DNA from 2 places in the Thioclava sp. F42-5 genome. Region 2 is predicted to be linked to the other one. Evidence: riboswitches for the same ligand, from Rfam matches in the RefSeq annotation. Region 2 holds a riboswitch; the other holds the start of a gene.

Region 1 (16,001 bases), on a different contig from region 2:
TGCTCGTCGGGACGCTCGCGCTTGAGATGGGTGAGCGGCGTTTCCTTCAGGTCAAGCTCATCCACCTGATGCTGGGCGAAATAGCCGATCCGAAGCTTGGAGGACCGCGTGATCTTGCCCTCCATCACCTGAAGTTTGTCCGCCAAGAGCTTGGAAAGCGTGGATTTCCCCTCACCATTTCGACCCAGAAGCGCGATCCGGTCGTCCTGATCGATACGCAGGTTGAGACGCTTCAGGATCGCCGGGCCGCCATAGCCGACAGCGGCGCTTTCCATCGCGATGATCGGCGGCGAGAGCTGCTCGGGCTCGGGGAAGGTGAAGACCTGCTTGGCCGCTTCTTCCGGCGCGGTGATCGGCTCCATCTTCTCGAGCATCTTGACCCGCGCCTGCGCCTGCTTGGCCTTGGTGGCCTTCGCGCGGAACCGATCGACGAAGCTTTGCAGATGGGCGCGGCGCGCGTCCTGCTTCTTGGCCTGCGCGGCCTGCGCCTCGCGGCGCAGCCTGCGGGTGCGCGCGAAGGTGTCGTAGCCGCCCTGATAGAGGGTCAGTTGCTTGTCCTCGAGATGCAGGATCGAGCCCACCGCGCGATTCAGCAGATCGCGGTCGTGCGAGATCACGATCACCGTATGCGGGTAGCGCATCAGGTAGCTTTCCAGCCAGAGCGCGCCTTCGAGATCGAGATAATTCGTCGGTTCGTCCAGAAGCAGCAGATCGGGCTGCGCGAAGAGCACGCCCGCCAGCGCCACGCGCATCCGCCAGCCGCCGGAGAAATCCGAACAGGGGCGCTTCTGCGCCTCCATGTCGAAGCCGAGCCCCTTCAGGATGGCGGAGGCCCGCGCCTCGCCCGACCATGCGTCGGTATCAGCGAGCCGCGCATGCACTTCGGCGATGCGATGCGGATCGGTCGCCGTCTCGGCCTCGGCTAGAAGACTGGCGCGTTCCTCATCGGCGGCCAGCACGGTGTCGAGCAGCGAGGTCGAAGAAGACGGCACCTCCTGCGCGACGCCGCCGACGCGGGCGCGCGAGGGCAGGGCGATCTCGCCGCCATCCAGCGTCAGCTCTCCCCGGATCAGCCTAAACAGCGTGGTCTTGCCCGCGCCGTTGGGGCCGACGAGGCCGACCTTGTGGCCTTCGGGGATCGTAGCGGAGGCGTTCGCAAAGAGCGGACGGCCTTCGATCGAAAAAGAGATATCGGAGATGCGCAACATGGGGCCTGACTTGGCGCAGGGGCGCGCGACAGTCAATCGCTGCTGCGCGCCGCGCCCCTTCGGCTTGGCAAAAAATATCCCCGCCGGAGGCGCCCTTCGGCGCGTGACGCCCGGCGGCCCGCCGGTCTGCCTTGACCAAACGGTCACGAAACCGCGCTAGACTCGCCCCGGGCCCGCCCATGAGGGCTTTTCAAGCCAGCCCCTGCATGATAGCAGGCGCGGGATATTTCGGACCGGCTTTCCGGCCCGCGAACACAAGGAAAGGGTCACACATGGCCATCGAACGCACGCTGAGCATCATCAAACCCGACGCGACCAAGCGCAACCTCACTGGCAAGATCAATGCCAAGTTCGAGGAAGCGGGTCTGCGCATCGTCGCGCAAAAGCGCATCCAGCTGACCATGGAACAGGCCGGCAAGTTCTATGAAGTGCACAAAGAGCGCCCCTTCTACGGCGAACTGTGCGAATTCATGGCGTCCGAGCCGGTCGTCGTTCAGGTCCTCGAAGGGGAAGGCGCGATCGCCAAGAACCGCGAAGTGATGGGCGCGACCAACCCGGCGGAAGCCGACGAGGGCACTATCCGCAAGGAATACGCGCTCTCCGTGGGTGAGAACTCGGTGCACGGCTCCGACGCTCCGGAAACCGCTGCGGAAGAAATCTCGTTCTTCTTCTCGGGTCTCGAGATCGTCGGCTGATCTAGCGTTTCGCGATCAGACCAATTTCCGAGAGGGCCGCGTCCAGCCGGGCGCGGCCCTTTTCTTTTGCGGAAGGCGCGGAGCTGTCCTCCGCTGCGATCCGCGCCTTGAGCGCGTCGAATTTCTTGCGGAATGCGGCCTTCTCCGCCCCGCGGCAGTCGTTCCACGGCCGACCCTGCAGCGCCATGTGCAGTGCGTAGTAACCGATGAAATGGGCGGGGTTCCCGACCTCGATCCAGGCGGCATAGGCGGCGTCCGCCCCGATCTCGCGCAGCTTTTCCGCCGAGGTGATCCCGGCGCGCATGAAGCCTTCGGCGGTGGCGGGGCCGATCCCCTTGATGGAGGTGAGAGAGGTGCTCATCGTGCCGGACGGTCCTTCGGGCCGCGCGGCAAGGGCAGCGCGACGGATTGGCGGATCATCGCAGTCTGAAGCTGGGCTTCGCGCCACGCAAGAGCAGCGCGAAGGAGAGATCGAATGGCGGGCGGCGCGAAAACCGTCGATGGATGAAGATGCCGGTTGCGGGGCCTGCCTGGGCCGCTATCATCGCGGCGCGAGAGAGGGCGTCAGATGGACGCCCAATCGTCGAATACGGTGCCGTTCTGTTGGGTCGTATTGCCCGTTTGGCCTTGTTGCTGGCCAGGGCGGTTCGTGCCGCCTTGCTGTTGCTGGCCTGATTGATTGCCCGATTGCTGTTGCATGACCTAAGCCTTGTGATGAGTCGCGTTCTAGCGGGGTCTTCCCGTTGCTGCGACAAGTAGCCACAGGCTCTCGCCGAGAAAAGGGTCGGTCAAGCGAAACTGATTTTTGGTCGCATTGGCGTGAGCGACCGTCATGAAACTGTGACGTCGCCGACACGAAAGCGCGGATTTTGGCGCGAGTGCGTCAAGAATTCGGACCTATCGGGGCCGCCTGCGCGGAGCCTTGTTTCAAAGGGCTATCGCGCAGCTCGCGCCGCCGTGCAGATCGGGATGGGTTGCAGGCCGGGCAGGCTGAGCATCGCCTCCAGAGCGGTGTTGTTCTCGACCAGATCGGCGATGGTCTTGCGGTCGAGCGTTCCGTAGAACGCCTCGAGCGCCTCGCTCAGCGCATCGCGGAACAGGCAGGCGTCGCGCAGCGGGCAGGTGTTGGTCTCGGTGTCGAAACATTCCGCGAAAGGCAGGCGGGCCTCGAAGGCGCGCAGCACGTTGCCGACACCGATCTGTTCGGGTGGGCGCGCAAGTTTCATGCCACCGGCGCGGCCGCGCAGGGTGGTGATGAAATCCTCATGCGCAAGGGTGTTGATCACCTGCGCCAGATGGTTCTCGGACGCATTGCAGGCTTCCGCGATCTCGTGTTTGCGCACGGTGCGGTCCGGATTGACCGCACAGAACATCAGCACACGCATCGCGAGATTGGTTCGAGTGGTCAAACGCATCGTAACTCCTCCAGCTCACGCGGCGGTGATATAGATAAGTTTGCCTCGCAAGTTTGACCTATGTCACATTCATTGGAAATTTTCGCGCCGAGGCGAGATTTTGCCGCGCCGTTGTCACGCGGGCCAATATCGGTTGGGTGAAGCGTGGCTGCCGGGCCGGCGCGGCGGGCGCGTCCATTCGGTGAAGTCGCGACACACGGTTGCGTGAGCGAATGAGAGCTTCGGTCGTCTGCGCCCGGTTCGCGCGGTTGCGGGCGCTGCCCGGCCCGGATCGCCCCAGGCGGGCCCTTGTCGGAGTGCGCGGGTTCGGACACGTCCCTCGTCGCCTTGCGGGGCAACTTGACCTCCCGCGAGGGCTGGCGCAGATTTCGCGGGCGAAAGGGAGGGCACCATGGCTCTGGAAGATGCGAAAACCCAAGTGGATCAGGCCTTTACGCGCGTAGATGCGCGCGGTCTGAGCTTCGAGAATACCTTCGGTGGCGCGACCAGCTTCCTGCGGCGGCGCTACACGAAAGACCTCGCAGGCGCGCAGATCGCCGTGACCGGCATCCCCTTCGATCAGGCGGTGACCAACCGCCCCGGCACGCGGTTCGGGCCGCGCGCGATCCGCGAAGCCTCGACGCTGCAGGCTTTCGATGCGCCCTATGGCTGGGGCTATGACCCGCTCTCCGAGCTGGCGATCGTCGATTACGGTGACATGCCCTTCGACTATGCCAATGTGCCCGAGGTACCGGGCCGGATCGAGGCGCATCTCGGCGCGATCTTCGGGGCGGGTGTGGTGCCGATCACGCTCGGCGGCGATCACTTCATCACGCTGCCGATCCTGTGCGCGGCAGTCGCCGCGCATGGCGAGATCGCGCTGATCCAGATCGACGCCCATTCCGACACATGGGCCGATGACGACATGGACCGGATCGACCATGGCACTTTCCTCTACAAGGCGATCAAATCGGGCGTCGTGCGGGCGGAGAATGTGGTCTCGGTCGGCATCCGCACCGACAATCCCGACACGCTGGGCGTGAACATCGTGGATGCGCCGAGCGTGCATCGCGAAGGGATCGGTCCCACGCTCGAACGCATCCGCGCGGTGGTGGGTGATAGACCCTGCTACCTCACCTTCGACATCGACGGTCTGGACCCGGCCTTCGCGCCCGGCACCGGTACGCCTGTCTGGGGCGGTCTGGCGAGCTGGCAGGCGGCAGAGCTGTTGCGCGGGCTGAAGGGCATCAACCTGATCGGCGGCGACGTGGTCGAAGTCTCTCCGCCCTACGATCCGACCGGGGTGACGGCGATCGCCGGGGCCCATGTCGCGACCGAGCTGATCGCCCTTGCGGGCTGGGCGATGCGGGAGAGGGCGGCATGAAACGGGCCGTGACGATCCTCGCGCTCGGGCTCGCCGTCGTGGTGGCGGCCGACGGGTGGGTGCGTCTCGCCCCGATTGATCCGGCGCGCTTCGATGTCGACGGGCTGGCGAAAGCGCCCGGTGACCACCCGGAGACAGGCGGGTTTCAGGCCGTGCGCGACGTCTCCGATCCGCCGGCGCAGATGGCCGCGCTCGACAAGATCATCCGGGGCACCGCGCGCACCAAGCGCGTCGCGGGCAGCGCCGACGAGGGCTACGCGGCCTATGTGACGCGCTCGGCCGTCTGGGGCTTTCCCGATGTCACCACGCTCTGGATCGAAGGCGATACGCTGCAGATCCGCGGGCACCTCGTCTACGGGAAATCCGATCTCGGGGTGAACGAGGCGCGGATCAAGGGCTGGCTCGACGAGGTCGGGCTCTAGCGGGCGCGACCCGCCGTGCGCAGGGTATCTTGCGCCGCGTTTTCCCGCCGACCCGCCCCACGCCGTAGGGTCACACAGACCAACTCTGCCAGTGCGCTCCCTTGCGAAGACAGGGGGCGAAGCCTAAGTGAGGCCTCATGCAGCCGGAGCCAGCATGACCATCATGTATCGTTATTTTTCCTGGGCCATCGCCGTCACGGTGGCAGGGCTGGTCGGGTCCTTCGCGCTGGGGTTCGCCCAGACCGGAGGGCTTGGCGGCGCGGTCTCTTTCCTGATGATCACTGCCGTGCTGGCCGTGCTGGAAATCTCGCTGAGCTTCGACAACGCCATCGTCAACGCCAACAAGCTGCACCAGATGACGCCGAAATGGCAGCGTCGTTTCCTGACATGGGGTATCCTGATCGCGGTGTTCGGGATGCGTATCCTCTTCCCGCTTCTGATCGTCGTGATCGCCGCCGGCATCGGACCGTGGGATGCGGTTCTTCTGGCTGCGAAACACCCGGCCGAATATGCCGAGATCATCGAGGACGCGCATCTGTCGATCGCGGGCTTCGGTGGCGCCTTCCTGATGATGGTCGCGCTCACCTATTTCATCGACGAGGGCAAGGAGGTCGACTGGATCCGCGCGCTGGAGCGCCGGTTGCGGGCGCTCGCGTCGATCCGGGGTCTGGAGATCGGCTTCGTGCTGGTCGTCGTTCTGCTTTTCACCTGGATTCTGCCGGAGGGGCGCGAGGACGAGTTCCTCTTCGCCTCCATCTGCGGCCTTGCGACCTTTCTCGGCGTCGAGGTGCTCAGCCACGTGCTCGACCGGACGAATATCGCCGCCGAGACGGCCAAGGCGGGCCTCGGCGCGTTTCTCTATCTCGAAGTGCTCGATGCGTCCTTCAGTTTCGACGGGGTGATCGGGGCCTTCGCGCTGACCCAGAACCTGTTTCTGATCGCGATCGGTCTGGGGATCGGCGCGATGTACGTGCGCTCGATGACCCTGATGCTGGTGGAGCGCAACACGCTCAGCGAATTCCGCTATCTCGAGAACGGGGCCTTCTGGTCGATCCTGATCCTCTCCGTCGTCATGTTCGCGCAGACGCTGGTGGAAGTGCCCGAGGTGATCACCGGCCTGATCGGGGCCGGGCTGATCGGTCTCGCGCTGCTATCCTCGATCCGGTTCAACCGGCGCTGCCGACGCGCTGTGGAAAGCTGAAATATTCTTGACTCAGTGCGGCGCGCGCGGCACAGCAGGGGCACTTCGGTTCCGCGAAAGCGGATGAAAAGGGAACCCGGTGCGATGCGTGCATTCATTCCGGGGCTGCCCCCGCAACTGTGAGCGGCGAGTGACGGCTGACTGAGCCACTGGGGAGACCCGGGAAGGCCAGCCGGAACCAGGACCCGCGAGCCAGGAGACCTGCCGAGGCGCTCATCCTTTCTGCCTGTGCGGGGCGCGCAGCGGAGGCGGTCTTCCGTCAGTGGTGACATTTTTCACCGTCGGCGGAAATTCAAAATTTCCAAAGACTTGCAATACGAAGTTCACGCGACCGCAGAGTCGCGGCACGAGGGAATTGGATATGATCCGCACCCGTTTGACCGTGGGCCTGATGCTCACCACAGCGCTGGCAGGCCCCGCGCTCGCGCAAGATGCGCAACCTTACCAACTCGATGAGATCGTGATCTATCACGGCGCGCTCGAGCCGCAATCGTCGGACAAGACCGCGCAGGCGGTCACCGTGCTGTCGCGCAAGGAGCTGGAGCGTTCGGGCCAGACCCGTCTCGCCAACCTGATCGCGCAGTCGCCGGGCGTCGGCATCCTGTCGCGCGGGCCGATGGGCGCGCAGACCGGCTTCACCATTCGCGGCGTGTCGCAGAACTACGTGAAGGTCATGGTGGACGGGATCGACGTCTCCGATCCGTCCGCGACGCAGGTGCTGCCCGACCTGGGCCGGTTCAACACGTTCAACTACGACCGGGTCGAGATCATGCGCGGCTCGCAATCGGCGGTCTATGGCGGGCAGGCGGTCGCCGGTGTGATCAACCTCGACACGCCGCGCCCGACCGAGGATGGCGTGAGCCAAAGCGTCAAGCTCGAGCTCGGCTCCTACCACACCGCGAATGCGGCCTATAATTTCGGCTGGAAGAAGGGCGATGACGAGCTCGCGATTCAGCTGTCGAAAATTTACACTGCAGGCTTCTCGGCCGCCGACAAGAAGAACGGCAATACCGAGAAGGACGGCTACCGCGCCGACCGTGTCAGCCTGCGCGCGCAGAAGCGCATCTCCGACAATCTGCTGATCGGCTTCAACGGGTTCGCGCAGAACGATCGGGGCGAGTTCGACAATGCCTTCACCTCGCCGCCCTCCGACGACGGGGAATACACGATCCACAAGGAGCGGGGCGGACGTCTCTTCGCGAAATTCGCGACCGGCCCGCTCGATCACGAGCTCGGTCTGACCTATTACACGACCTCGCGCTGGTATCCGGTCTATGACTATGGCTACGAGGGCAAGCGCCGCAAACTGGACTGGGAAGCCTCGACGGATCTCGGGCCGGGGCGGCTGACCTTCGGGGCGGATCGCACGCTGGAAACCTATACAGGCACCTATGTCTCGGGCCACGTCCTCACGGCGGATACGGGTATCTTCGGTGAATATGCTTTCTCGCCGATGGACGGGGTGAACGTGACCGCCTCCGCGCGCCACGACGATCACTCGGATTTCGGCGGCAACACCACGGGTCGTCTGGGCGTGACGTGGCAGGCCGACGCCGCGACGCTCTACCGGGCGTCGATCGGCAATGGCTTCCGCGCGCCGTCGGGTTATGAACTCTATGACGGCTACGTGGGCAATCCCGACCTCAAGCCCGAGAAATCGCTGAGCTACGATCTCGGCGTCGAGCGTGACTTCGGTGCGCATAAGCTGACCGCGACGCTGTTCCATATCGAGGTGGACGACCTGATCGACTACGACGGCACCTACTACCAGACCTCGGGCACCGCGAAGCGGCAGGGGCTGGAGTTGGGGCTGAAAGGGCCGATCACCAGCAAGATCAACTACAGCCTCGGCTACACCTATCTCGACTGGAAGAACCCCGACGGGCTGTCGTCGGGATCGACGTGGAACTCGGCCTTCGGGCGTCATACGTTGACCGCGGGCATCGACGCGCAGGTGACCGACAAGATCACGCTCGCCGCCGATATGCGTGTGGTCACCGATCGTCAGAGCCAGCCCGATTACGGCCTGCTGAACGCGCAGATGACCTACGATCTGGGCAACCAGAAGGAGGCCTATCTGCGCATCGAGAACCTGACCGACACCGATTACCAGCTCTGGCCGGGCTACGGCACCTCGGGTCGCGCCGCCTATGTGGGGCTGCGTGCGCGGTTCTGATCTGAAAGGGGCGGTTTGCGCCGCCCTTTTCGCCGCCCTGGCGGCGACCTCCTCCGCATGGGCGGAAGAGCCTGCGGGAGATGTGCCGCGGCGGGTCGTCTCCATGAACCTCTGCACCGATCAGCTGGCGCTGGCGCTGGCCGATCCGTCGCAGATCGTCTCGGTCAGCCATTTCGCGACCGACCCGTCGATGTCGGTGCACTGGAAACAGGTTGAAGACCTTCCCGTAAACTACGGTCGTGCCGAGGAAATCTCCATTCTCCATCCCGATCTCGTGCTGGCCGATACGTGGTCGAACCCCGACACGATCCGCATGTTGCGCACGCTCGGGATCCGGGTCGAGCAACTGCCGCCCGGCACCTCGCTGCCCGAGATCCGCGGCCGGATCGAGACGATGGGGAAGCTTCTTGGCCATCCCGGTCGCGCGGCGAAGATGCTCGCGGATTTCGATGCGCGGCTGGCGGCGATCCAGACACCCGCGCCGGGGCTGAAAGCTGCGATCATCGGGCCCTCGGGCTATGGCTACGGGCCGCGGACCCTTGAAGGGCAAATCCTTGAAATGGCAGGGTTTCAGAACGTCGTCAGCGGGCCGGGGCTCGACTGGGGCGGGCGGTTGCCTCTGGAGGATCTGGTGATGGATCGCCCCGATCTGGTGGTCGTGGGGGGCTCGCAAGGCGGCACCGGCACGAGCCGCGCGCAGGAGGTGCTGGCGCACCCGGTGCTGCGCGATCTTCCGGTCGTGCGGGGCCTGCGCGATGCGAGCTGGACCTGCGGCGCACCGGCGATGCTGAATGCGGTAGGGCAACTGGCGACGCTTGGGCGCAAGATCGAGAAAGAGAAGTTAACGCAATGAGTTATCGCGCGATCCTCATTTTCCTCTCAGCCTTCTGCGCGGTGCTTTTCGCAGCGTCGCTGCTGATCGGACCGTCGGGGATTTCGCCGCTCGACGGGATATCCGCGCTCATTTCCGGCGATGGCGCGGCGGGCTTGGTGATGCGCGAGCTGCGCCTGCCGCGCGCGATCCTCGGTATCGGTGTCGGCGCGGCCTTGGGGCTGTCTGGCGCCGCGATGCAGGGCTTCCTGCGCAATCCGCTGGCCGAGCCTGGGCTGATCGGCACCTCTGCCGGAGCGGCGCTTGGCGCGGTCATCGCGATCCAGACCGGGCTCTACGCGCTCTTCGCCCTGGCCCTGCCGCTCGCCGCTCTGGCGGGCGCGGGCGTGGCCGTCGCGCTGATCTTGATCCTTGCCGGGCGCGAGGGCCGGGCGCTGGTTCTGATCCTTGCAGGCATCGCCGTCTCCGCGCTGGCGGCGGCGGCGACCGCGCTGGTGCTGAACCTCGCTCCGTCGCCCTATGCCGCGGCCGAGATCGTGTTCTGGATGATGGGCTCGCTTGCCGATCGGTCGATGACCCATGTCGCCCTGGCGCTGCCGTTCCTGATCGTGGGCGCTTTGATCCTGCTGCGCGCAGGGGCCGGGCTGGATGCGCTGAGCCTTGGGGAGGATGCTGCAGCTTCGCTTGGTATCTCTTTGAAAAAACTGAGGCTTCAGGTCGTCTTCGGGACCGCGCTCATGGTCGGTGCGGCCACGGCGGTCGCAGGTGCGATCGGCTTCGTCGGCCTCGTCGTGCCGCATCTGCTGCGCAAATCCGTGGGCGCGCGGCCCTCACGGCTGCTTCCGGCTTCGGCGCTTGGCGGGGCGGCGATGCTGACGCTGGCCGATATCGCGACGCGGGTGATCGCGCCTGAGCGCGACCTGAAACTGGGGGTGCTGACCGCGCTGGTCGGCGCGCCGTTCTTCCTGTCGATGATCCGCAAGATGGGGCACGAGGGCTGATGCTGAAGCTGGAAAACCTGACCGTTCTGCGGGGCGAATGCCCGGTCGTCGATCACGTCTCGGCGCAGGTCGCGCCGGGCGAGCTGATCGGGCTGATCGGGCCCAACGGCGCGGGCAAGACCTCGCTGCTGCGCGGTGCGATGGGGCTCTTGTCGCATCGCGGGGACAGCTCGCTGTCGGCGCTCGATCCGATGGCGCGGGCGCGGGCGGCGGCGTGGCTGCCGCAGGCGCGCGAAATCGCCTGGGGGCTGTCGGTTGCCGATCTCGTCGCGCTGGGGCGGTTGCCGCATGGCCGCGATCAGGCGACGCGCGGGGCGGCGGCGGTGGAAGAAGCGCTGCGCCGGATGGGGCTCGACACTTACCGAGACCGCGCCGCCACGCAGCTCTCGGGCGGCGAGCAGGCGCGGGTGCTGATCGCCCGGGCGCTCGCGCAGGAAAGCCCGCTGATCCTCGCAGACGAGCCCATCGCCGGGCTCGATCCGGCGGCGCAGATCGCGACGATGCAGGTCTTCAGCGCCCACGCGCAGGCGGGCGGCGCCGTCGTCACCTCACTGCATGATCTGGGGCTGGCCGCGCGCCATTGCACCCGGCTTTGGGTGATGGATCGCGGGCGGCTTGTGGCGGATGGACCGCCCGGCGAGGTCCTGACCGAGACGCTTCTCGCGCAGGTCTTCCACATCCGCGCGCACTTTAAAATCACGTCGGAAGGCGCTGTTTTCCAACCACTTTCCACATTGGGGATCTGATGGCATTTCCTCCTGAACGCATCGTCTGCCTGACCGAGGAAACGGTCGAGACGCTCTACCTTCTGGGCGAGGACGCGCGCATCGTCGGCGTCTCGGGCTACGCGGTGCGGCCCAAACGGGTACGGCAGGAAAAGCTGCGCGTCTCCGCTTTCATCTCCGCCGATTTACCGAAGATCCTTGCGCTGGAGCCGGACCTCGTCCTGACGTTCTCGGACCTTCAGGCCGACATCGTCGCGGGGCTGGTGCGCGAGGGCGTCGCCGTGCACGCGTTCAACCAGCGCTCGGTCGCCGGCATCCTCGACATGATCTGCACGTTGGGCGCGCTGGTGGGCTGCACCGAGCGGGCGGAACTGTTGGCCGCAGGCTACGAGACGCGTCTGGCGGAGATCGCCGCGAAGCCGCGCCCGAGCCGTCCGCGCGTCTGGTTCGAGGAATGGAACGAGCCGCTGATCTCCGCCGTCGGCTGGGTGTCGGAGCTGATCGAGATCGCGGGTGGGCGCGATGTCTTCGCCGAGCTGGCGAAAGAGGGCAAAGCCAAGGATCGCATCGTCGCTCCCGAACAAGTGATCGCAGCCGCGCCTGAGGTCATCGTGGGCTCCTGGTGCGGCAAGAAATTCCGCCCCGAGAAAGTTTCCGCAAGGCCAGGCTGGCAGGACGTTCCGGCTGTTGCGCGAAACCGGCTGCACGAGGTCAAATCGACCCTCATTCTGCAACCGGGCCCCGCCGCGCTGACCGACGGGCTCGATGCGCTCGAGGCGGCTATCTGGTCCGATCCGGGGTTGCGGGCGTAATTGTTCTTCGACATAGAACCCGCGCACGCTAGAGTGGGCGGGCAAAGCGAACACAAGACAAAAAACCCCGCGGGAGGGGGCATGTTCACGCGTTTCATACGGTTTTCTCCGCTCGTCCTGTCAGCCCTGCTGACGCTCTTCGCGCTTTCCGGCTTGATCCTGACAGATTGGTTTCTGGTCGCCGCGATCCTTTTCGGTTTCCTGACGCTGGTCGGCATCTACGACCTGATCCAGGGCCGCCACGCCATCACCCGGAACTATCCGATCCTCGGCCATCTGCGCTTCTTCTTCGAGGAAATCCGCCCCGAGATCCGGCAATACCTGATCGAAGGCGACGACGAGGAGGTGCCGTTCTCGCGTGCCACCCGCACGATCGTCTACCAGCGGGCCAAGGATATCGAGGACGCCAAGCCCTTCGGCACGCGGATGCGTGTGTCGGAATCTGGCTATCAGTGGATCACCCATTCGGTGAAGCCGCGCCACATCGAGGATAGCGATTTCCGCGTCGAGATCGGCGGCGAGACCTGCAAACAGCCCTACAAGGCGTCGATCTACAATATTTCGGCGATGTCCTTCGGAGCGCTCTCGGCGAACGCGATCATGGCGCTCAACAGAGGCGCGAAGATGGGCGGCTTCGCGCATGACACCGGTGAGGGCGGTATCTCGCGCTATCACCGGGAGGGCGGCGATCTGATCTTCGAGGTGGGTTCGGGCTATTTCGGCTGCCGCAATCACGATGGCAGCTTCAACCCCGAGAAATTCGCCAAGCGCGCGCAGGACCCGCAGGTCAAGATGATCGAGCTGAAGCTGAGCCAGGGTGCGAAGCCGGGCCACGGCGGCATGCTCCCGGCCGCGAAGATCACCCCCGAGATCGCCGAGGCGCGCGACATCCCGATGGATCGCGACTGCATCTCGCCCGCCTCGCATTCGGCCTTCTCGACGCCGATCGAGATGATGGAATTCATTGGCGAACTGCGCGAACTGTCGGGCGGCAAGCCAGTGGGTTTCAAGCTCTGCGTCGGGCATCGCCGCGAGTTCATGTGCATCGTCAAGGCGATGCTCGAGACCGGTATCACGCCCGATTTCATCGTCGTCGACGGCAAGGAAGGCGGCACCGGTGCCGCGCCCCTGGAATTCGCCAACCACATGGGCTTCCCGCTCGTGGAAGGGCTCAGCTTCGTGCACAACACGCTGCGCGGTGCGGGGCTGCGCGATCAGGTGAAGATCGGGGCCTCGGGCAAGGTCGTCACCGCGTTCCACATCGCCAAGGTGCTCGCGATCGGGGCGGATTGGGCGAATTCGGCGCGCGGTTTCATGTTCTCGATCGGCTGCATTCAGGCGCAGTCGTGCCACACCAACCGCTGCCCGACCGGCGTCACCACGCAGGATCCGATCCGTCAGCGCGCGCTGGTGGTGCCGGACAAGGCGACACGCGTGGCCAATTTCCACCGCAACACGATGAAGGCGCTGGCCGAAATGACGGGGGCTGCGGGCCTCACCCATCCGGGCCAGTTCCTGCCGCATCACCTGCTGGTGCGCGACCGCGAGCGGGATTTCAAAGTGGGCGACGAGATCTATCACTACATGCCCGAAGGGTTCCTTCTGCGCGAGGATGACGACCGCTTCGGCTATCTCAAGCGCTGGAAGCGTGCCCGCGCCGAGGCGTTCGAGCCCTTCGACAGCGGCGTGTGAGATCAGATTTCCCGGTATCTTGGGAGAGGCGGCGACGGAGGTTGCCGCCTTTCTTTTTGGCGACGAGGTATGCGCCGGAGGCTTCGGACGCGTCTGAAACCGTGCCTTCGCCCGGGCGGTCAGCCCGGGCGGCGCGCAACCCTCCCTCCGGGAGGGCGCATCTGCACCGGAGCCGCGCGAACGCAAGTTAGGGAGAGGTGGAGCGATAAACGGAAATCCACCTAGGGAGCGCATGCGCCCCCCCAGCGCCGGGCGCAGCCCTCACCGCCCCGCCACGAGCTTTGCCACTGCGATCTCCGCCGGCCCCTCGAAGGGGCCATGCGTGAAGGCGGCGACGGTGCGGCCCGTCTCGGGGCAGTGATAGACGGCGTTGGCGCTGAACGGCCCCGCGCCGGAATGGCCGAAAACGCGCGTCTCGCCCCAGTCGCCGCACATCAGCCCCAGCCCGTAGCCATGCCGCGTCCAAGGTCGCTCCGGCAGCGCGCCGCCCACCTCGCGACAGGCGGTCATGCGGGCGAATGCGTCTTGCGAGAGCAGATCGCTCAGCCCGCGCAACAGCCGCGCCGCATCACCCGCCGTGCCGATCAGCGTGCGGTGATAGACCCAGCCGGGATGGTAGTCGCGCGCCTCGGGCCAGTGAAGTTCTACGAAATCGGCAGGCTCCTCCGCGAGCCGCACGCTTTCAAGCCCCAACGGTCCAGCGATCCGGTCTCGTACCAGCTCCGCGAGGCTCCGGCAGGCTGCCCGTTCGATCGCCTCGCGGGCGAGCATGTAACCGAGGTTGGAATAGCGCCACTCGTCGCGCGAGTGCTGCGCCAAAACCCGTGCCACCAGCAGATCGCGCGGCCACGGTGCGCGTCTGGCGGCGACATCGGCGTGATAGTCGGGCAGGGTGCCGTAATCGGGCAGGCCCGCGCTGTGGTCGAGCAGACGGGCGAGGGTGATGCCACCAGGCAGCTCCGGCAGGTCGAGCGGCGCGCGCAGGTCGAGCCCCCCCTCGGCCTCGAGCATCAGCGCCAGAGCCGCAATCACCGGTTTGGTAAAGCTCCAATAGGGAAAAAGCCGCGCCCCCGACCGCGCCAATTCGCAGCGACCGTCGCGATCAATCGTCGCGGTGAAGGAGACGGGGGATTGGGGCAAGGCTTTGGCTTTCGGTGGTTTTCTCTGGCGGGCGGGTAGGGTGCTTTCCGACAATATGTCATTTGCCGCATTGCAGCGGTTAAAAATGTTGAAACGGTTCGGGTGTGTTGTATCATCATCTTTGAATATGATTATGGGAGGATCGGAGGTTTTCATGAGAGACGCTCCAAAACCGTTCTGGTCACCGCTCGCCGCCGGCACTGCGCTCGGCCTCGCGTTGCTGTTGACCTTCATCGTGACCGGGCACGGGCTCGGCGCATCCGGCTTCGTGACCCGCTTCGCGGCGCAGGCCAATGACTGGATCGCCCCGCAGGCGACCGCCAGCAATTCCTATTTCGGTCCTTTCATGGCTGCAGGCAGCCCGCTTCTGAGCTGGATCACCTGGGAAGTGGTGGGCGTCCTGATCGGGGCGTGGCTCGGCGCCAAAGGCGCGGGCCGGATCTCGGTCAAGGTGGAGCGCGGGCCGCGCACCAGTTCCGGCAATCGCCTCGTCTATGCGCTGCTGGGCGGCGCGCTGGTGGGCTTCGGCGCGCGTCTGGCGCGCGGCTGCACCTCGGGTCTGGGTCTGTCGGGCAGCGCGACGCTCGCCGTGGCGGGCTTCGTCTTCCTGATCGGCTTCTTCGCGGCGGGCTTCGCCGTCTCCATGATGATGCGGAGGATCTGGCAATGAGCATCCCTCTTTACGATAGCGGCATAGCCTCGGGCCTCCTGTCGGGCATCCTGTTCGGCTATGCGCTGGAAGCGGCGGGCTTCGGCTCTCCGCGCAAGCTGACGGGGCAGTTCACGCTGCGCGACTTCTCGGTCTTCAAGGTGATGTTCACCGCGGTGATCGTCTGCGCCGTGGGGCTCTACGTGCTGCGGACGATGGGCTGGATGGGCCCGGCCGCGGTCTTCATCCCGACGCTCTTCTTCTGGGCGATCCTGCTGGGCGGTGTCTTCATCGGCGCGGGATTTGCTGTGGGCGGCTACTGCCCGGGCACCTCCGTGGTCGGTGTGGCCTCGGGCCGGATCGACGCGGTGGTCTTCGCGATCGGCATGGTGCTCGGCACCTCGGTCTTCGCCTGGGTGTTCGACCCGATCAAGGATTTCTACCTCGCAGGTCAGGGGCCGACGGCGCAGACCCTGCCGCAGCTCTTCGGGCTGCCGGAATGGGTGATCCTGCTGGCGCTGATCATCATCGCCGCTGTGGGCTTCCGCCTCGGCACGATCCTCGAGCGGTCGCGTGGCGGTCCGTTCACCGCCGAAGAGGTATGCGCCCCGGATGACGAGGCCGACGAGTTCGCCCTGACATCAGCAAACGCGCGTGGGTAACCAGTATT
Region 2 (16,001 bases):
ATTCACCCCGATCGCCTGCGCCTCACGCGCGAAGGCGCCGATCTCGTAGCGGTTGCAAGCCAGCGGATCGAGCGCGGTCGGGAAGGTCCGGCCATGCGGCGAGGGGCAGGTGCAGCCGTTGTGATCCGAGAGGTTGAAGAAGGTGGGCTCCTCTTTCGTGGTCCGGTAGGGCACGGGCAGGGCGCCGACATGGCAGCTCACCGCCGCGCGCACCTTGCGCAGCCACGGCATCATCGTCTGCGGCCCGCGGAAGCAGTTCAGCCCGACGACATCGGCGCCCGCCTGTTCAAGTTTCTGGCAGGTCTCGACGATGCCGACCCCGTCCATCATCTCGTTGGCCGCCATCGGTGCCAGCGTCAGCACCACCGGCAGCCCCGACGCCTTCGCGGCCTCGAGCGCGCATAGCGCCTCGCCCGCGTAGTAGAAGGTCTCGCCGATGAGGATATCCGCGCCTTCCTCGACCGCCCAGCCGACCATCTCGTCGAACATCGCGCGCACCTCGGCCTGCCGCGCCGGATCGGCCGGGTCCCAGATATTCGTGTTCGAGATATTGCCCGCCATCAGGTTTCCGGTCTTGGCATTGGCGACCTCGCGGGCGATCTTCAGCGCCGCGCGGTTGAGCGGCTCCAGCAGGTCTTCCTTGCCGATCACGCGCATCTTCTCGCGGTGGCCGTTATAGGTGAAGGCCTCGACGATATCGCTGCCGGCGCGCTGGAAATCGACATGCAGATTGCGCAGCGCCTGCGGGTATTCGAGCGCCACCTCGGGCACGAATTCCCCGGCGGTCAGATAGCCGCGCCGTTCCAGTTCGAACAGAAAGCCCTCGGCGCAGATCACCGGGCGCGCGTCGAGCAGGCGGGTCAGTTTGTTGTCATTCATGGAGAGATCCTCTCAGTTCATCCATGACCATCGTTGGACAGAGCCGAGCCTCGCAGGGAACGAATGACGCTCCCTACTGCAATGGTCCTCGGTCGGGCCGCAGAGAGCGACCGCAAGACGAAAAGCGGGTCAGAGGCCGCGCCGGGCGCGTGCCCCGCCGCGCCGCACCGGCGGGGGCATCTCGATCGGCAGGACGAAAGGCTGCGGGGTCAGCGACTCCAGTAACAGCTCGCAGAACACCTCCACCGCTGGTGAGATCAGGGAGTGCGGATAGGCCTGCATATGGGCGACGATCGCCGCCTTCGCATAGGGCATGTCGCCCGGCAGCGTGCCAAGCCATTCCATGTAGCCCAGCGTGCCCAGCTCACGCGCCCGCAGCGGCGAGATAGGTCCTATATCGAGTTGTAAGAGTGAAAGCGTTCGTTCCAAAAGCATCGCGCCCTCCGCGCAAAAGGGCGGGATTGGTCGCGGCACGGCGATATGCGAGGTCCGATCTGGTCCATCTCTCGACTCTCCGTCCCAGGGCACCCCGCCCGGGTTTAAGGTGACCGAGATGCGCGGCGGCGCATCCGAGATGGCAGGTCTCCTGACTCGCGGGTCGTGGCTTCACCGGACCTTCCCAACCTTTGCAGGTCAGTGGCGTTTTCGGTGGCGCTCGCCGCTTACAGTTGCGGGGGCAGTCACGGAGTTGGGCCTCGCCCGCACCGTGTTCCCTTTTCAGCCGACCCTTTGGGGCCGGACACCATCCCGGATTTGATCGCAGGAAAATCTCACGCTGTCCAGAACGGATTGGGCGGCTGGAGGGTGCGCAGGCAGAGCCCCGTCCGAAAGGCTCCGCGTTGACAGAGATCAAGGCCCCGATGCGCGCCTCGGATAGAGTGCCCGCAAGTGCAAACAGGAGAGGCGAGCCCATGACGACGAAGAAAGAAGTCATTCCTTTCGATAGCTTACGCCGCGAAGATGTCGCGCTTGTGGGCGGCAAGAACTCTTCGCTCGGCGAGATGGTGCAGGAGTTGGGCGCCAAGGGTATTCAGGTCCCGCCGGGCTTCGCCACCACCGCCGACGCCTATCGGATGTTTCTTGAAGAGAACAAACTGACCGAGGCCATCGCGGGCTATCTTGCGGATTACGATGCGGACAAGATCAGCCTTCACGTCGCCGGTCAGAGCATTCGCGACACGATCGTGGCAGGCGATTGGCCTGCCTCGACCGAAGCCGCAATCCGGGAGGCGTATCGCGATCTGTCCAAGCGGGCAGGGGTGCCCGAGGTCTCCGTCGCCGTGCGCTCGAGCGCGACGGCCGAAGATCTTCCCGATGCCAGCTTCGCCGGTCAGCAGGAGACCTATCTCAACGTCTCGGGCGAGGAGGAACTTCTGACCGCCTGCCGCAAGTGCTATGCCTCGCTCTTCACCGACCGCGCGATCACCTATCGCAAGCTCAGAGGGTTCAATCACCTCGATGTCGCGCTCTCCGTCGGTGTTCAGCAGATGGTGCGCTCCGATATCGGCGGGTCGGGGGTGATGTTCTCGATCGACACGGAAACCGGCTTCGACAAGGTCGTGCTGATCAGCGCGGCCTGGGGCTTGGGCGAAAACGTCGTGCAGGGCGCGGTCACGCCGGACGAGTTTCAGGTCTACAAGCCGTTCCTCGGTAAGACGGGGATCAAACCGATCATCGAGAGGAAGCTCGGCGCGAAAGAGATCAAGATGATCTATGCCGGGCCGGACGCTCCGAACCCGGTGCGCAACGTGCCGACCTCGAAAGCCGAGCGCGGGAGGTTCGTCCTGTCGGATGACGAGGTGCTCGACCTCGCGCAGCAAGCGGCGACCATCGAAGCGCATTACGGGCAGCCGATGGACATGGAATGGGCCAAGGACGGCGTCACGGGCAAGCTTTACATCGTGCAGGCGCGCCCCGAGACGGTTCAGTCGCGAGTCTCCGCCGGGTCTTTGCGGCGTTACACGATCGGCGCGCACGGTCCGGTCGTCGTCAACGGTCTGTCGGTGGGCGAGCAGATCGCGACCGGGCGGGTCTGCCTGATCGAAGACGTCAAGGATATCGACGATTTCGTGGACGGCTCGATCCTTGTCACATCGACGACGGACCCCGACTGGGTACCGGTGATGAAACGGGCCTCGGCGATCATCACCGATCACGGAGGCAGAACCAGCCATGCCGCCATCGTCAGCCGCGAGTTGGGTGTTCCCGCCGTCGTCGGGTGTGGAGATGCGACCCATGTGCTGCATGACGAGCAGGAGGTGACCGTCTGCTGCGCCGAAGGGGACGAGGGTCTGGTCTATGACGGCTTTGCCGAGTTCACGGTCGAAGATCTGAACCTCGACGCGGTGCCGGAAACCAAGACCAAGGTCATGCTCAACCTCGCCAACCCGGCGATCGCGGCGCGCTGGTGGCGGCTGCCGATCGATGGTGTCGGTCTGGCGCGGATGGAATTCGTGATCTCGAACACGATCCGGGTCCACCCGATGGCGCTGCTGCATTTCTCCGACATTCAGGAGGCGGAAGTGCGGGAGGAAATCGAAACCCTCACTAGGGGATACGAGGACAAGTCCGAATATTTCGTCGATCAACTGGCGCTCGGCCTGTCCCGGATCGCCGCCGTGGCCTATCCGAACCCGATGATCCTGCGGCTGAGCGATTTCAAGACGAACGAATATGCCGACCTGCTTGGCGGGCGGCAGTTCGAGCCGGTGGAATCCAACCCGATGATCGGCTGGCGCGGGGCCTCGCGCTATTACGATCCGGCCTATGTCGACGGGTTCCGGCTGGAATGTCGGGCGATCCGTCGGCTGCGCGAAGAGGCCGGATTCGACAATGTGCTGGTGATGGTGCCGTTCTGCCGGACGCCCGAGGAAGCCGACCGCGTGCTGGCGGTGATGGCCGAGGAAGGGCTGGTGCGCGGCTCGAACGGGCTGCAAATCTACGTGATGTGCGAAGTGCCCTCGAACGTCATCCTCGCCGAAGCCTTCGCCGAGCGGTTCGACGGGTTCTCCATCGGGTCCAACGATCTGACGCAGCTGACCCTAGGGATCGATCGCGACAGCGACAGGCTCGCGACGCTCTTCGACGAACGCCATGCCGCCGTTCAGTGGATGATCCGGACGGTCATAGAGAAAGCGCATGACGTGGGCGCGAAGGTCGGTCTCTGCGGTCAGGCGCCCTCGAACTACCCTGAATTCGCCCGCACACTGGTGGAGTTCGGGATCGACTCGATCTCGGTGACACCGGACAGCTTCCTGAAGGTGAAAGGGCATGTCGCGGAGGCCGAAGGCAAAGGGTGACCGGACGCCCGCGGGCTGCACGCGCTAGAGGCGCAGCCCGGTCTCGGCGTCGAAGACCTTGGCCTTGCCCATATCGACCTCGAAGCTGAAGGGCGCGCCCGGGGGCAGGGCGTCCTCGGGCCGGACCCGGGCGATCACCTCGGTCTCGCCCAGGGCGAAGACGATCATCGTGTCCGGTCCGGTCGGCTCGACCAGATCCACCGGACGTTCGAAGACGAAACGGTCGGGGCCGGGCAGTTCGGTCCCGGCCATGAAGATCACCTCCGGCCGAAGCCCGAGGACGACCTTTTGCCCGTCGGGGGCGGTGATCCGCTCCGCGAGCTTTTGGGACAAGGGGAACCGCAGCGCTTCTGCCGCGCCCTCCGCCACTTCGACAGATACGCCTTCCGGCTCCCCGCGGCGCAGGACACCGGGCAGCATGTTCATCGGCGGCGAGCCCATGAAGCCCGCGACGAACAGGTCCACCGGATCGTCGTAGATCGCGCCGGGCTCGGCCACCTGACGGATATGGCCGTTATCCATCACCGCGATCCGTGTCGCCAGCGTCATCGCCTCGATCTGGTCGTGGGTGACATAGACGACGGTCTTGCCGAGCCGCTGGTGCAGCTTCTTGATCTCGGTGCGCATCTCGATCCGCAGTTTGGCGTCGAGGTTCGACAGGGGCTCGTCGAACAGAAACACTTCGGGCTTGCGCACGAGCGCGCGGCCCATTGCGACTCGCTGGCGCTGGCCGCCCGAAAGCTGGCCGGGCTTGCGGTCGAGATAGGGATGGATCTGCAGAAGCGTGCTGAACTCCTCGACGGCTTTGGTCTGATCGGCGCGCGGGACGTGGCGGGTCTGCATCCCGAAGGTGATGTTCTCGCGCACCGTCTTGGTCGGGTAGAGCGCATAGGACTGGAACACCATCGCGATGTCGCGGTCGCGCGGCGGGGTGTCGTCGACCCGTCGCCCCGCGATGTCGATATGGCCGTCGCTCAGCGTCTCGAGCCCGGCGATCAGGTTGAGCAGGGTCGACTTGCCGCAGCCCGAGGGCCCGACGAGGACAATGAACTCGCCCGCCTCGATCTCGAGGTCGATGCCCTTGATCACCTCGTTGGTCCCGAAGCGTTTGCGCACGCCCTGAAGGGAAATTCCCGCTGCCATCGCTACCCTTTCACCGCTCCGGCCGAGAGACCGCGCACGAACCACGCCCCGGCCAAGACATAGACCGCCAGCGTCGGCAGGGCCGCGATGATCGCCGCAGCCATGTCGACATTGTATTCCTTCACCCCCGTCGAGGTGTTCACCACGTTGTTGAGCGCCACCGTCACCGGGTTGCTGTCGCCGATCGTGAATGCGACGCCGAACAGGAAGTCGTTCCAGATCTGGGTGAACTGCCAGATCACGGTGACGACGATCGCGGGCAGCGACATCGGCAGCACGAGCCGGAAGAAGATTCCGAAGAAACCCGCCCCGTCGACCTTCGCCGCCTGAATGATGCCGTCCGAGACCCCGATGAAGAAGTTGCGGAAGAACAGCGTCGTGAAAGCGAGGCCATAGACCGTGTGCACAAGGATCAGCCCCGGGACCGTGCCCGCAAGCCCGAGCTGGCCCAGCACCCGCGCCATCGGCAGAAGGATCACCTGAAACGGAATGAAGGCGCCGAACAGCATCAGCGCGAAGATCGTATCGGCGCCGCGAAAGCGCCACTTGGTCAGCGCATAGCCGTTGAGCGCGCCCAGTATCGTCGAGATCGCCACCGCCGGGACGGTCATCATCACCGAGTTCCAGACATAGGGCGCAAGCCCGTTGCAACGCACACCCACGCAGGCGCTGTTCCACGCCTTCTCCCAGGCGCTGAAGTCGAGCGCCTGCGGCGGGCTGATGAGAGAGCCCTCCCTGATCTCGGCCAGCGATTTCAGCGAGGTCGATATCATCACCAGAAGCGGGATCAGGTAGTAGATGCAGAACAGCCCGAGCACCGCAAATAGCAGCGCGCGCATCAGGCTGTGATGCAGCCCCTTGCGCCGGACGATCCCGCCTGTGCTGCGTGCGCTCATCCGGTTGTCTTCCTCAGTTCCGAGTAGAGATAGGGCACGATGATCGCGATGACCGTCATAAGCATCATCGTGGCACTCGCCGCCGCCACGCCCAGCTCGCTGCGCTGAAAGGCGAAGGAATACATGAAGGTGGCGGGCATGTCGGTGGCATAGCCCGGCCCCCCGCCCGTCAGCGCGATCACCAGATCGAAGCTCTTGATCGCGAGATGGGCGAGGATGATGACGGTGGAGAGGAACACCGGTCGCAGCATCGGCAGCACGATCCCGGTATAAGTGCGCCACGGGCCCGCGCCGTCGATCGCCGCCGCTTTCAGCACCTCGTCATCGACCGAGCGGAGCCCGGCCAGAAACAGCGCCATCGCATAGCCGGAGCTTTGCCAGACGGCCGCGATCACCACCGTGTAGATCGCGTAATGCGAGTTCACCAGCCAGTCGAATCTGAAGCTCTCGAACCCGGCCTGATGCATCAACCGCTCCAGGCCGAGGCCGGGGTTCAGCATCCATTTCCAGACTGTTCCGGTGACGATGAAACTCAGCGCCATCGGGTAGAGGTAGATCGTGCGGATCACCCCCTCGATGCGCACCTTCTGGTCGAGCAGGATCGCCAGAAGGATGCCGATCGCCATCGAGATCGAGATGAACAGGCCCGAAAAGACAAACAGGTTGCGGATCGCCACGTACCAGCGCGGCGTCTGCCAGAGACGGACATATTGGCTCACCCCGTCGAATTGGTAGTCGGGCATCACCCCCGAGCGGGTCAGCGAGATATAGGCCGTCCAGCCGATGAAGCCGTAGACGAAGAACAAGCTCGCCGCGAACAGCGGAGAGACGACAATCGCGGGCAGGCGCCTTTCCAGCGCCCGCCCGAACCTTGCCATGGGGCCCGTCCTCCCGGACATTGCAGGCCCTAGTTTTCCTGCGCGCGCTTGACCGCGGCAGCGAGTTGCTTGACCGCGTCCTCGGAACTCATGTCGGAGTTGAAGAACGCCGTCACAAGATCGAGGAACTCGCCGCGCACCGAGCGGGGCACCGCCATCTCATGCGCCATCGACGGCACCAGCGTGTCGTTCTCGATCGCGGCCAGCAGGTCTTCGTGCGAGCGTTTGGCACAGGCGTCGAAATCATCGAGCGGCACGTCCGTGCGCGCCGGGATCGACCCTTTCGCGAGATTGAAGACCTTCTGGAACTCGGGCGACATGATCAACCGCGCCAGCACTTTCTGGCCCTCGATGCGGTCTTCTCCCTCCACCTTGAAGAAGGTGAAGCTGTCCGAATTCAGCACGAAGCCCTTGCCCGGCGTGGGCCAGCACAGGAAATCCTTTTCCGGAACCTTGCCCGCCGCGAGGAATTCGCCCTTGGCCCAGTCGCCCATGATCTGGAAACCGGCCTCGCCGCGCATCACCATCGCGGTCGCGAGGTTCCAGTCGCGGCCCGAGAAGTTCGGATCGACATAGCCACGCAGCTTGCGCAGCTGATCGAAGGATTTGACCATCATGTCCGAGGTCAGGGCCTCCGGATCGAGCTCCACTAGCGCCTTGCGGTAGAAATCGGCCCCACCGATTCCCAACACCACGTCTTCGAACAGCGTCGCGTCCTGCCAAGGCTGACCGCCATGGGCGAGCGGCACGATACCCGCCGCCTGCAGCTTGTCGGCGGCTGCGTTGAACTCGTCCCATGTCGTGGGCATGCCTTCGACGCCCGCTTTCTTCAGCACCTCGGGGTTGGCCCAGATCCAGTCGACGCGGTGGATGTTGACCGGGGCTGCGACGTATTTGCCTTCGTATTTCATGATTTCGGCCAGCGCCGGCGGCAACACATCGTCCCAATTGCCCTCATCCGCCACGGACTGGACGTCGTTGAGCGCGCCTTGCTGGGCCCATTCCTGAATGCCGGGCCCTTTGAGCTGCACGGCGGTCGGCGGGTTTCCGGCCACGACGCGCGCCCTCAGCGCCGTCATCGCGGCATCGCCGCCACCGCCCGCGATCGGCGAGTCGATCCATTCCCCGCCCTCGGCCTCGAAGGCTTTCTTCAGTTCTCCGACGGCCTTGGCCTCGCCCCCGGAGGTCCACCAGTGCAGAACCTCGACCGTGCCATCCGCCCGCGCGGCGCTGGCCGAGAGCGCGCCAGCGACACTCACCGCCGCCATCATGGCTTTACAAATATGCATGTTTTCCTCCTCCTCCCGGTCGCGCTTGCGGTGAAATTTCGCAGCCAGACCTGCGATCTAGGCTGGGGCGACATCGGTGAACCGTCATTGACCGGGATCAACGATCCGTGATCTGGGTGCGGCCGGGGAGGTTCTGCGGCATTCCTACGCAAGGCGAGACGATTGCGTAGGCCGCGGAAAGGCTTACCATCGACGTGGGATCACCGAAGGCCCCCGGGAATGCAGGAAACCGACGCCGCACCAGCATTTGTCGAAACCGCCGAGGCGGTGCTGGCGCGTCTGTCCGTGCCGTTTCCGGACGGGCTGTCCGCCGAGGAGGCCGCCGCGCGCCTCGCGCGCCACGGCCCGAACGCCCTGCGCCGTCAGAAACCGCGCAGTGCGCTCAGCATCTTGCTGCATCAGTTCCAGGGGGTGATCGTCGCGCTTCTCGTTCTGGCGACGGTGTTCTCGCTGGTCATCAACGATATCGTCGAGGCGTTGGCGATACTCGTCGTGCTGCTCCTGAACGGCGCGATCGGGTTCTTCACCGAGCTGCGCGCGACCCGTTCCATGGAGGCGCTGTTCAGCGTCGCCGAGGTCCGTACCCGGGTGCGCCGGGACGGGATGCTGCGCGAAGTCGACGCCCACGATCTGGTGCCGGGCGATCTCGTGATGCTCGAGGCGGGCGACGTTGTGACCGCCGATATGCGGCTGGTCGAAGCGTCGGGGCTTTATTGTGATGAATCCGTACTGACGGGCGAGTCTCTTCCGGTGCGCAAGATCACCGAAGCGTTGCCCTTCGACGTCGTGTTGGGGGATCGTTCCAATATGGCGTTCAAGGGCGCGGCCGTAACGCGGGGTGCTGGGATCGGCGTGGTGGTGCGCACCGGCATGGAGACCGAGATCGGCAAGATCAGCCAGCTCGCGATGGAGGCCAGCACGGAGCCCACACCGCTCGAACACCAATTGACGCGGCTCGGGCAGCGACTTGTCTGGCTGACGATCGCCCTCGCCGTCGCGATCATCGTCACGGGGCTGGCGCAGGGCCACCCGCTCACCGGTATGATCCAGACCGGGGTCGCGCTTGCTGTGGCCGCGATCCCCGAAGGTATTCCCGTCGTTGCCACGCTGTCGCTCGCGCGTGGGATGTGGCGGATGGTGCAGCGCAACGCCCTGATCAGCCGGTTGTCCTCGGTCGAGACGCTCGGGGCGACCACGCTGATCCTGACGGACAAGACGGGGACGCTGACCGAGAACCGGATGAGCGTGGTTCAGGTCTTGCTCGACGGGGGGAGCGTGAATCTGGACGGCCCGGATAGCGGAATAGCGGACGACCGTCTGCGCGCGGCGCTGCAGATCGGCATGCTGTGCAACAATGCCGAGCTGGGGGACGGCGAGGATGGCCGGATCGGGGATCCGACCGAACTGGCGCTACTGAGTGCAGCGCGAAAGCTAGGGGTGTCCGAAGACGGAGCAGATTCACGCCTGCTCCAGCATGCGTTCGAGACCGACAGCCTGATGATGGCGACGGTCCATGAACTTCCGCAGGGGGGTATGCTCTACGCGACAAAGGGCGCGCCCGAAGCGGTGATCGCTGCGTGCTCCGAGGTTCTGGGGCCGGAGGGTGCGCGTCCGCTGAGCGATGAGGACAAGGCAAGCTGGATCGCCCGCAACGCTGAAGCGGCGGGCGAGGGGTTGCGCGGGATCGGACTCGCTATGAAGCAGGCGGAGGGGACGGAGGAGGCCCCCTATGAAGGGCTGACGCTGGTCGGTGTCGCCTGTCTCGCCGATCCCCTGCGCAAGGATGTTCCGCCCGCGATCGCGGCCTGCCAGAGCGCAGGGATACGGGTGATCATGCTGACAGGGGATCACGCCGAGACCGCCGCACGCATCGCCAGAGATGCCGGGATCAGTGAGGACGGTGTAATGGCGATCGAGGGGAGAGAGCTGACAGGCCTCGATCTTGAGAGCGCCAGCGATGACACGCTCGACCGCCTGCGCAAGGCCAGCGTCTTCGCCCGCGTGGCCCCGGCGACGAAACTGGAGCTTGTCAGTTTCTACCAGCGCGAGGGGGAGACCGTCGCGATGACGGGCGACGGGGTGAATGACGCACCGGCGCTGAAGAAGGCCGATATCGGCATTGCGATGGGACAACGCGGCACCCAAGTCGCCCGCGAGGCGGCGCATATGGTGCTCAAGGACGATGATTTCGCAACCATCGTCGAGGCGGTGCGACAGGGCAGGGTGATATTCGGCAATCTCCGCAAGTTCATCGTCTACCTGATGTCGTGCAATCTCTCGGAGATCCTCGTGGTGGGGATCGCCGTGGGGGTGGGGCTCCCCGCGCCGCTCCTGCCCCTGCAGATCCTGTTTCTCAATCTCGTCACCGATGTCTTCCCGGCGCTTGCGCTTGGGATGGGGCATGGCGACGGACACGAAATGAGCCGTCCGCCCCGCGACCGTGCGGAGCCGATCCTCGCGAGGCGCGAATGGGAACGCATCGTCATTCTTGGGGTCATTGTAACCCTCGCGACGATGCTGGCCTTCGGAGGGGCGCTCTACGGTTTACAGCTTGCCCCCGGGGCCGCCGTCACGGTGGCCTTCGTCACCCTCGCGCTGGGCCAGCTTTGGAACGTGTTCAACATGCGGGAGGGGGACACTCACGCCCTGCGCAATGATGTGACGCGCAACCCTTATGTCTGGGGCGCGCTCGTGCTGTGTCTCGTGCTGATCGCGGGGGCGCTGTGGCTACCCGGACTCTCCGATGTGCTGCAGCTTCCGTCGCCCGGAATCGCGGGGCTGACGCTCGCCGGGGCGATGAGCCTGCTTCCGCCGCTGCTGGGGCATCTGGTCGTATCGCGCGCAACCCGCAGATAATTTCCGCTCCCGCGTTGAGCCACATCAATGAAACTGCCTTCTGTCTTCGCCTAGGGAAGATCATGGCCGTTCGTGACAGGGAGCGGTCTGTCGACTGGCATCACCTTGGGAGGAGGCGTGATGACTTGGGCGATCATCCAGAAGTCGGCCGCCGAACGCGCCGCCGCCACGCTCTCCGAGGAGGACCGCAAGGCGTTCACATGGGACACCGCGCGGGCGATGCTCGACGGGTTTCCCGATGGCGGATTAAACATCGCGCATGAGGCGGTGGATCGGCATGTCGCTGCGGGTCATGGGGATGACGAGGCGATCCTCTGGCTCGGCAAGGACGGCGAGCGGCAAAGTCTGAGCTATCGTGATCTCGCTGCCCGGACCGCGCGCTTCGCCAATGTTTTGACTGCGCACGGGCTGGAACCGGGCGACCGGCTCTTCGGTCTCGCCGGCCGGGTGCCCGATCTCTACGTCGCGGCGCTGGGCACGCTGAAGGCAGGGATGATCTTCTCGCCGCTGTTTTCCGCCTTCGGACCCGAGCCCCTGCGCACCCGGCTCGAGATCGGCGAGGCCAATGCGCTGATCACCACCGCCTCGATCTATCGCCGCAAGATCGCCGCGTGGCGGGACGAAATTCCCTCGCTCAAACTGGTGCTGATCATCGGCGACGAAGCGCCGGAGGGTTGCGTGGCGCTCGGCCCTGCGATGGCGGCGGCCTCGGAGTCGTTCGAGACGGTTCATACGGCACCCGAAGATCCCGCGTTGATCCATTTCACCTCCGGCACCACGGGCCGCCCGAAAGGCGCGGTGCATGTGCATAATGCGGTGGTAATGCATGCGGCGGCGGGCCGCTACGCGCTCGAACTGACGCCGGGCACACGCTACTGGTGTACCGCCGATCCGGGCTGGGTGACGGGGACATCCTTCGGGATCATCTCGCCGCTGGTGAACCGGGTGCGGATGATCGTTGATGAGGCCGATTTCGATCTCGACCGCTGGTACGGCATCCTCGAGCGCGAGCAGATCGAGGTCTGGTACACCGCGCCGACAGCGATCCGCATGATGATGCGCGCAGGGAAAGAGGCGGCCGCGCCTTACGATTTCTCGACACTGCGGTTCATGGCCTCGGTGGGCGAGCCGCTCAATCCCGAGGCCGTGGTCTGGGGCAACGAGGTCTTCGGCAAACCCTTCCACGACAACTGGTGGCAGACCGAGACCGGCGGGATCATGATCGCCAATACCCGCGCGATGGATGTGCATCCGGGCTCGATGGGCAAGCCGCTACCCGGGATCGAGGCGGGGATCGTGGAGCGTGTCGATGATGGGCTGCGCGACTGCAAGCCCGGCGAGATCGGCGAGTTGGCGCTGCGCCCCGGCTGGCCATCGATGATGCGCGCCTATCTGCACGAAGAGGCGCGCTACGAGAAGTGTTTCGTGGGTGGCTGGTATCTCTCTGGCGATCTCGCGATGCGCGACGCGGAGGGATATTTCTGGTTCGTCGGTCGCGCCGATGATCTCATCAAATCCTCCGGTCACCTGATCGGCCCCTTCGAGGTCGAAAGCGCGTTGATCGAGCATCCGGCAGTGGCCGAGGCTGCCGTGATCGGCCTGCCCGACGAGACCGCAGGCGAGGTCGTGAAGGCCTATGTCGCGCTCAATCCGGGGTTCGAGCCGTCCGAAGATCTCGAACGCGACATCCGGGGCCTTGCGCGCAAGAAGCTCGGCGCGGCGGTCGCCCCGCGCGAGGTGGTGTTCCGCAAGACCCTGCCGAAGACCCGTTCGGGCAAGATCATGCGCCGTCTGTTGAAAGCGCGCGAGCTGGGCCTGCCGGAAGGCGATATTTCGACGCTGGAGAGTGACGAGACATGACTGCCGACAAACCGCACCTGACCCATGACCACATCCGCGAATTGCTCACGGCGATGATCCGTGTGCGCCATTTCGAGGATAAATGCGCCGAGCTCTACACGCAGGAAAAGATCCGCGGCTTCCTGCACCTCTACGATGGCGAGGAGGCGGTGGCTTCGGGCGTGATCCCGCGGCTTGGCCCTGAGGATCGCGTGGTGGCGACCTATCGCGAGCACGGTCATGCGCTGGTTCGTGGCGTGCCGATGGAGCGCGTGATGGCAGAGATGTATGGCAAGGCCACCGGCGCCTCGGGCGGGCGGGGCGGCTCGATGCATATCTTCGATGCCGAACGGAATTTCTACGGAGGCAACGCGATCGTGGGGGGCGGGCTGCCGCTGGCCGTGGGCCTCGCGCTGCGCGACCGGATGATGGGTGCGCCCAATGTCACCGCCTGTTTCTTCGGCGAAGGGGCTGTGGCAGAGGGCGAGTTCCACGAGTCGATGAACCTCGCGCAGCTCTGGTCGCTGCCGGTGCTGTTCGTGTGCGAGAATAACGGCTACGCGATGGGTTCGGCTTTGGCGCGGACCGAGGCCGTGACCGACATCCGGCGCAAGGCGGCGGCTTATGGGTTCGCGACCGAGCAGGTGGACGGGATGGATGTGGTCGCGGTCGAGGCCGCCACCCGCCGCGCGCTCGCCGCGATCCGCGAGACTGGCAAACCCTATTTCCTCGAATGTCTGACCTATCGGTTCCGCGCGCATTCGATGTTCGACGCCCAGCTCTATCGCGACAAGGACGAGGTGGCCGCGTGGCGCGAGAAGGGACCGATCGTGCGGTTCCAGTCCTGGCTCTACGAGAGCGGGTTGATGCATCCCGAAGAGGTCGCGCAGATCGAGGCGGGGGTGGAGGACGAGATCGCCGCCGCCGTCGCCTATGCCGAGGGGAGCGAGTGGGAGCCGCTCGAGACGCTCACCCGCCATGTCATGGCCGAGGAACGCCCCGCGCCGCCCGCGCCGCCCGAACCCAGCGCCGAGACCGTCGAGATGACCTATCGCGAGGCGGTCAAGCAGGCCATCCGCGACGCGATGATCCGCGACGAGCGGGTCTTTCTGATGGGCGAGGATGTGGGTGCATATGGCGGTTGCTATGCGGTCTCGAAAGGGTTGATGGACGAATTCGGCGAGGACCGCATCCGCGACACGCCGCTGTCGGAGTCCGGCTTCACCGGGGCCGGGATCGGTGCGGCGGCCGCCGGGATGCGGCCCATCGTCGAGGTGATGACGGTGAATTTCTCGTTGCTCGCGCTCGACCAGATCATGAACACCGCCGCCACGATCCGGCACATGTCGGGCGGACAGTTCGGGGCGCCCGTGGTGATCCGTCTTGCGACCGGCGCGGGCAAGCAACTGGCGGCGCAGCATTCCCATTCGCTCGAAGGGTGGTACGCGCATATTCCGGGGCTGCGGGTTCTCGCGCCCGCCACGCTGGAGGACGCGCGCGGGATGCTCTGGACTGCGATCGAGGATCCCGATCCGGTGCTGATCTTCGAGAATGTCATGCTCTACAACATGACCGGGCAGATCGCCGCGAATGCGGGGCCGGTCGACATCGACAAGGCCGCGATCCGGCGCGAGGGCAAGGATATCAGCCTGATCACATATGGCGGATCGCTGTGGAAGACGCTCGAGGCCGCCGAGGCGCTGGCGGGCGAGGGGATCGAGGCGGAGGTGATCGACCTGCGCTGCCTGCGCCCGCTCGATGATGAGACGATCATGGCCTCGCTCGCGCGCACGCGCCGCGTGGTGATCGTGGACGAGGGCTGGCGGTCCGGTTCGCTCTCCGCCGAGATCGCGGCCCGGATCGGCGAGCAGGCCTTCTGGCACCTAGATGCGCCGGTGGGGCGCGTTTGCTCCGCCGAGGTGCCGATACCCTATCCCAAACATCTCGAGGACGCCGCCATTCCGCAGGTGCCCGCTATCGTCGCCGCCGTGAAGACGACGCTCGGGAAAGGGTGAGGCGATGGCCGTTTTCAAGATGCCCTCGCTCGGCGCGGATATGGAGGCGGGCAAGCTGGTCGAATGGCTGGTGAAGCCCGGCGATACGGTCAAGCACGGCGATATCGTCGCGGTGGTCGAGACCCAGAAGGGTGCGATCGAGATCGAGGTCTTCGAGGACGGTGTGGTCGAAAAGCTGGTGGCAGAGCTCGGGCAAGACCTGCCGGTTGGCGCGCCGCTTGCCGTTATCAAAGCGCCCGGGGAGGCGTCGGCGGAGACCTCTGAGGCCGCGCCGCCAGTTGCGCCGCAGTCCCCTACCGAACCGGTCGAACCGGAGGCAAGGATGGAGCTGCCAAGTGCGCCGCCTCCCGCTACCCCATCAGGGATCGCCGCCTCTCCTGCCGCGAAGGCACGCGCCGCGGAATTGGGGGTCGCGCTGGAGAGCCTGACCGGCAGCGGGCCGGGGGGCGCGATCGTGCTCGCCGATGTCGAGACGACGAAACCCGCCGCGACGCCGAGCCCGGCAGAAGATCGCGGCGCATATATCGCCGAGATGCGCAAGGCGATCGCCGCCGCGATGGCCCGGTCCAAACGCGAGATCCCGCATTACTACGTCACCCACACGGTCGATCTCAGCGCCGCGAGCGATTGGCTGAGCGCCGCCAATGCGAACCGCCCGCCCGAAGAACGCATCCTGATGGGCGCGCTTCTGATGAAGGCGATGGCACTGGCGGCTCGCGAAGAAAAGGCGGTGAACGGGCATTTCGGGGAGGACGGGTTCACGCCATCCCCGGCGGTTCATCTCGGCCTCGCAATCGCGCTTCGGGGCGGCGGGCTCGTGGCCCCAGCAATCCTCGATGCCGAAAAGAAAAGCCTGCAGGATTTGATGGAGGCGATGCGCGACCTCACGATGCGCGCTCGCGCCGGG

Evidence for each region. A riboswitch is a leader RNA that binds a small molecule or an ion and turns the genes downstream of it on or off. The one in region 2 is predicted to bind cobalamin.
Region 1: linked by a shared signal. The riboswitch ahead of B6V74_RS15520 (TonB-dependent receptor) and the one ahead of B6V74_RS00420 (hypothetical protein) in region 2 are both predicted to bind cobalamin.

Annotation. Positions count from the first base shown of each region.
Region 1 covers NZ_NBNZ01000006.1:136,333-152,333, forward strand. The annotation lists gene B6V74_RS15485 (ABC-F family ATP-binding cassette domain-containing protein) at 1-1,208, opposite strand, end outside; gene ndk (nucleoside-diphosphate kinase) at 1,481-1,903, shown strand; gene B6V74_RS15495 (TfoX/Sxy family DNA transformation protein) at 1,905-2,264, opposite strand; gene B6V74_RS15500 (Rrf2 family transcriptional regulator) at 2,839-3,318, opposite strand; gene speB (agmatinase) at 3,710-4,681, shown strand; gene B6V74_RS15510 (DUF1499 domain-containing protein) at 4,678-5,103, shown strand; gene B6V74_RS15515 (DUF475 domain-containing protein) at 5,258-6,304, shown strand; cobalamin riboswitch at 6,334-6,528, shown strand; gene B6V74_RS15520 (TonB-dependent receptor) at 6,666-8,480, shown strand; gene B6V74_RS15525 (ABC transporter substrate-binding protein) at 8,584-9,333, shown strand; gene B6V74_RS15530 (iron ABC transporter permease) at 9,330-10,313, shown strand; gene B6V74_RS15535 (ABC transporter ATP-binding protein) at 10,313-11,059, shown strand; gene B6V74_RS15540 (cobalamin-binding protein) at 11,059-11,850, shown strand; gene B6V74_RS15545 (FMN-binding glutamate synthase family protein) at 11,932-13,542, shown strand; gene B6V74_RS15550 (serine hydrolase domain-containing protein) at 13,804-14,682, opposite strand; gene B6V74_RS15555 (YeeE/YedE thiosulfate transporter family protein) at 14,837-15,352, shown strand; gene B6V74_RS15560 (DUF6691 family protein) at 15,349-15,993, shown strand.
Region 2 covers NZ_NBNZ01000001.1:78,174-94,174, reverse strand. The annotation lists gene B6V74_RS00425 (homocysteine S-methyltransferase family protein) at 1-879, opposite strand, end outside; gene B6V74_RS00420 (hypothetical protein) at 1,009-1,314, opposite strand; cobalamin riboswitch at 1,438-1,641, opposite strand; gene ppsA (phosphoenolpyruvate synthase) at 1,791-4,178, shown strand; gene ugpC (sn-glycerol-3-phosphate ABC transporter ATP-binding protein UgpC) at 4,203-5,321, opposite strand; gene B6V74_RS00405 (carbohydrate ABC transporter permease) at 5,324-6,217, opposite strand; gene B6V74_RS00400 (sugar ABC transporter permease) at 6,214-7,095, opposite strand; gene B6V74_RS00395 (ABC transporter substrate-binding protein) at 7,125-8,384, opposite strand; gene B6V74_RS00390 (cation-transporting P-type ATPase) at 8,604-11,240, shown strand; gene acsA (acetate--CoA ligase) at 11,361-13,100, shown strand; gene pdhA (pyruvate dehydrogenase (acetyl-transferring) E1 component subunit alpha) at 13,097-15,094, shown strand; gene B6V74_RS00375 (dihydrolipoamide acetyltransferase family protein) at 15,099-16,001, shown strand, end outside.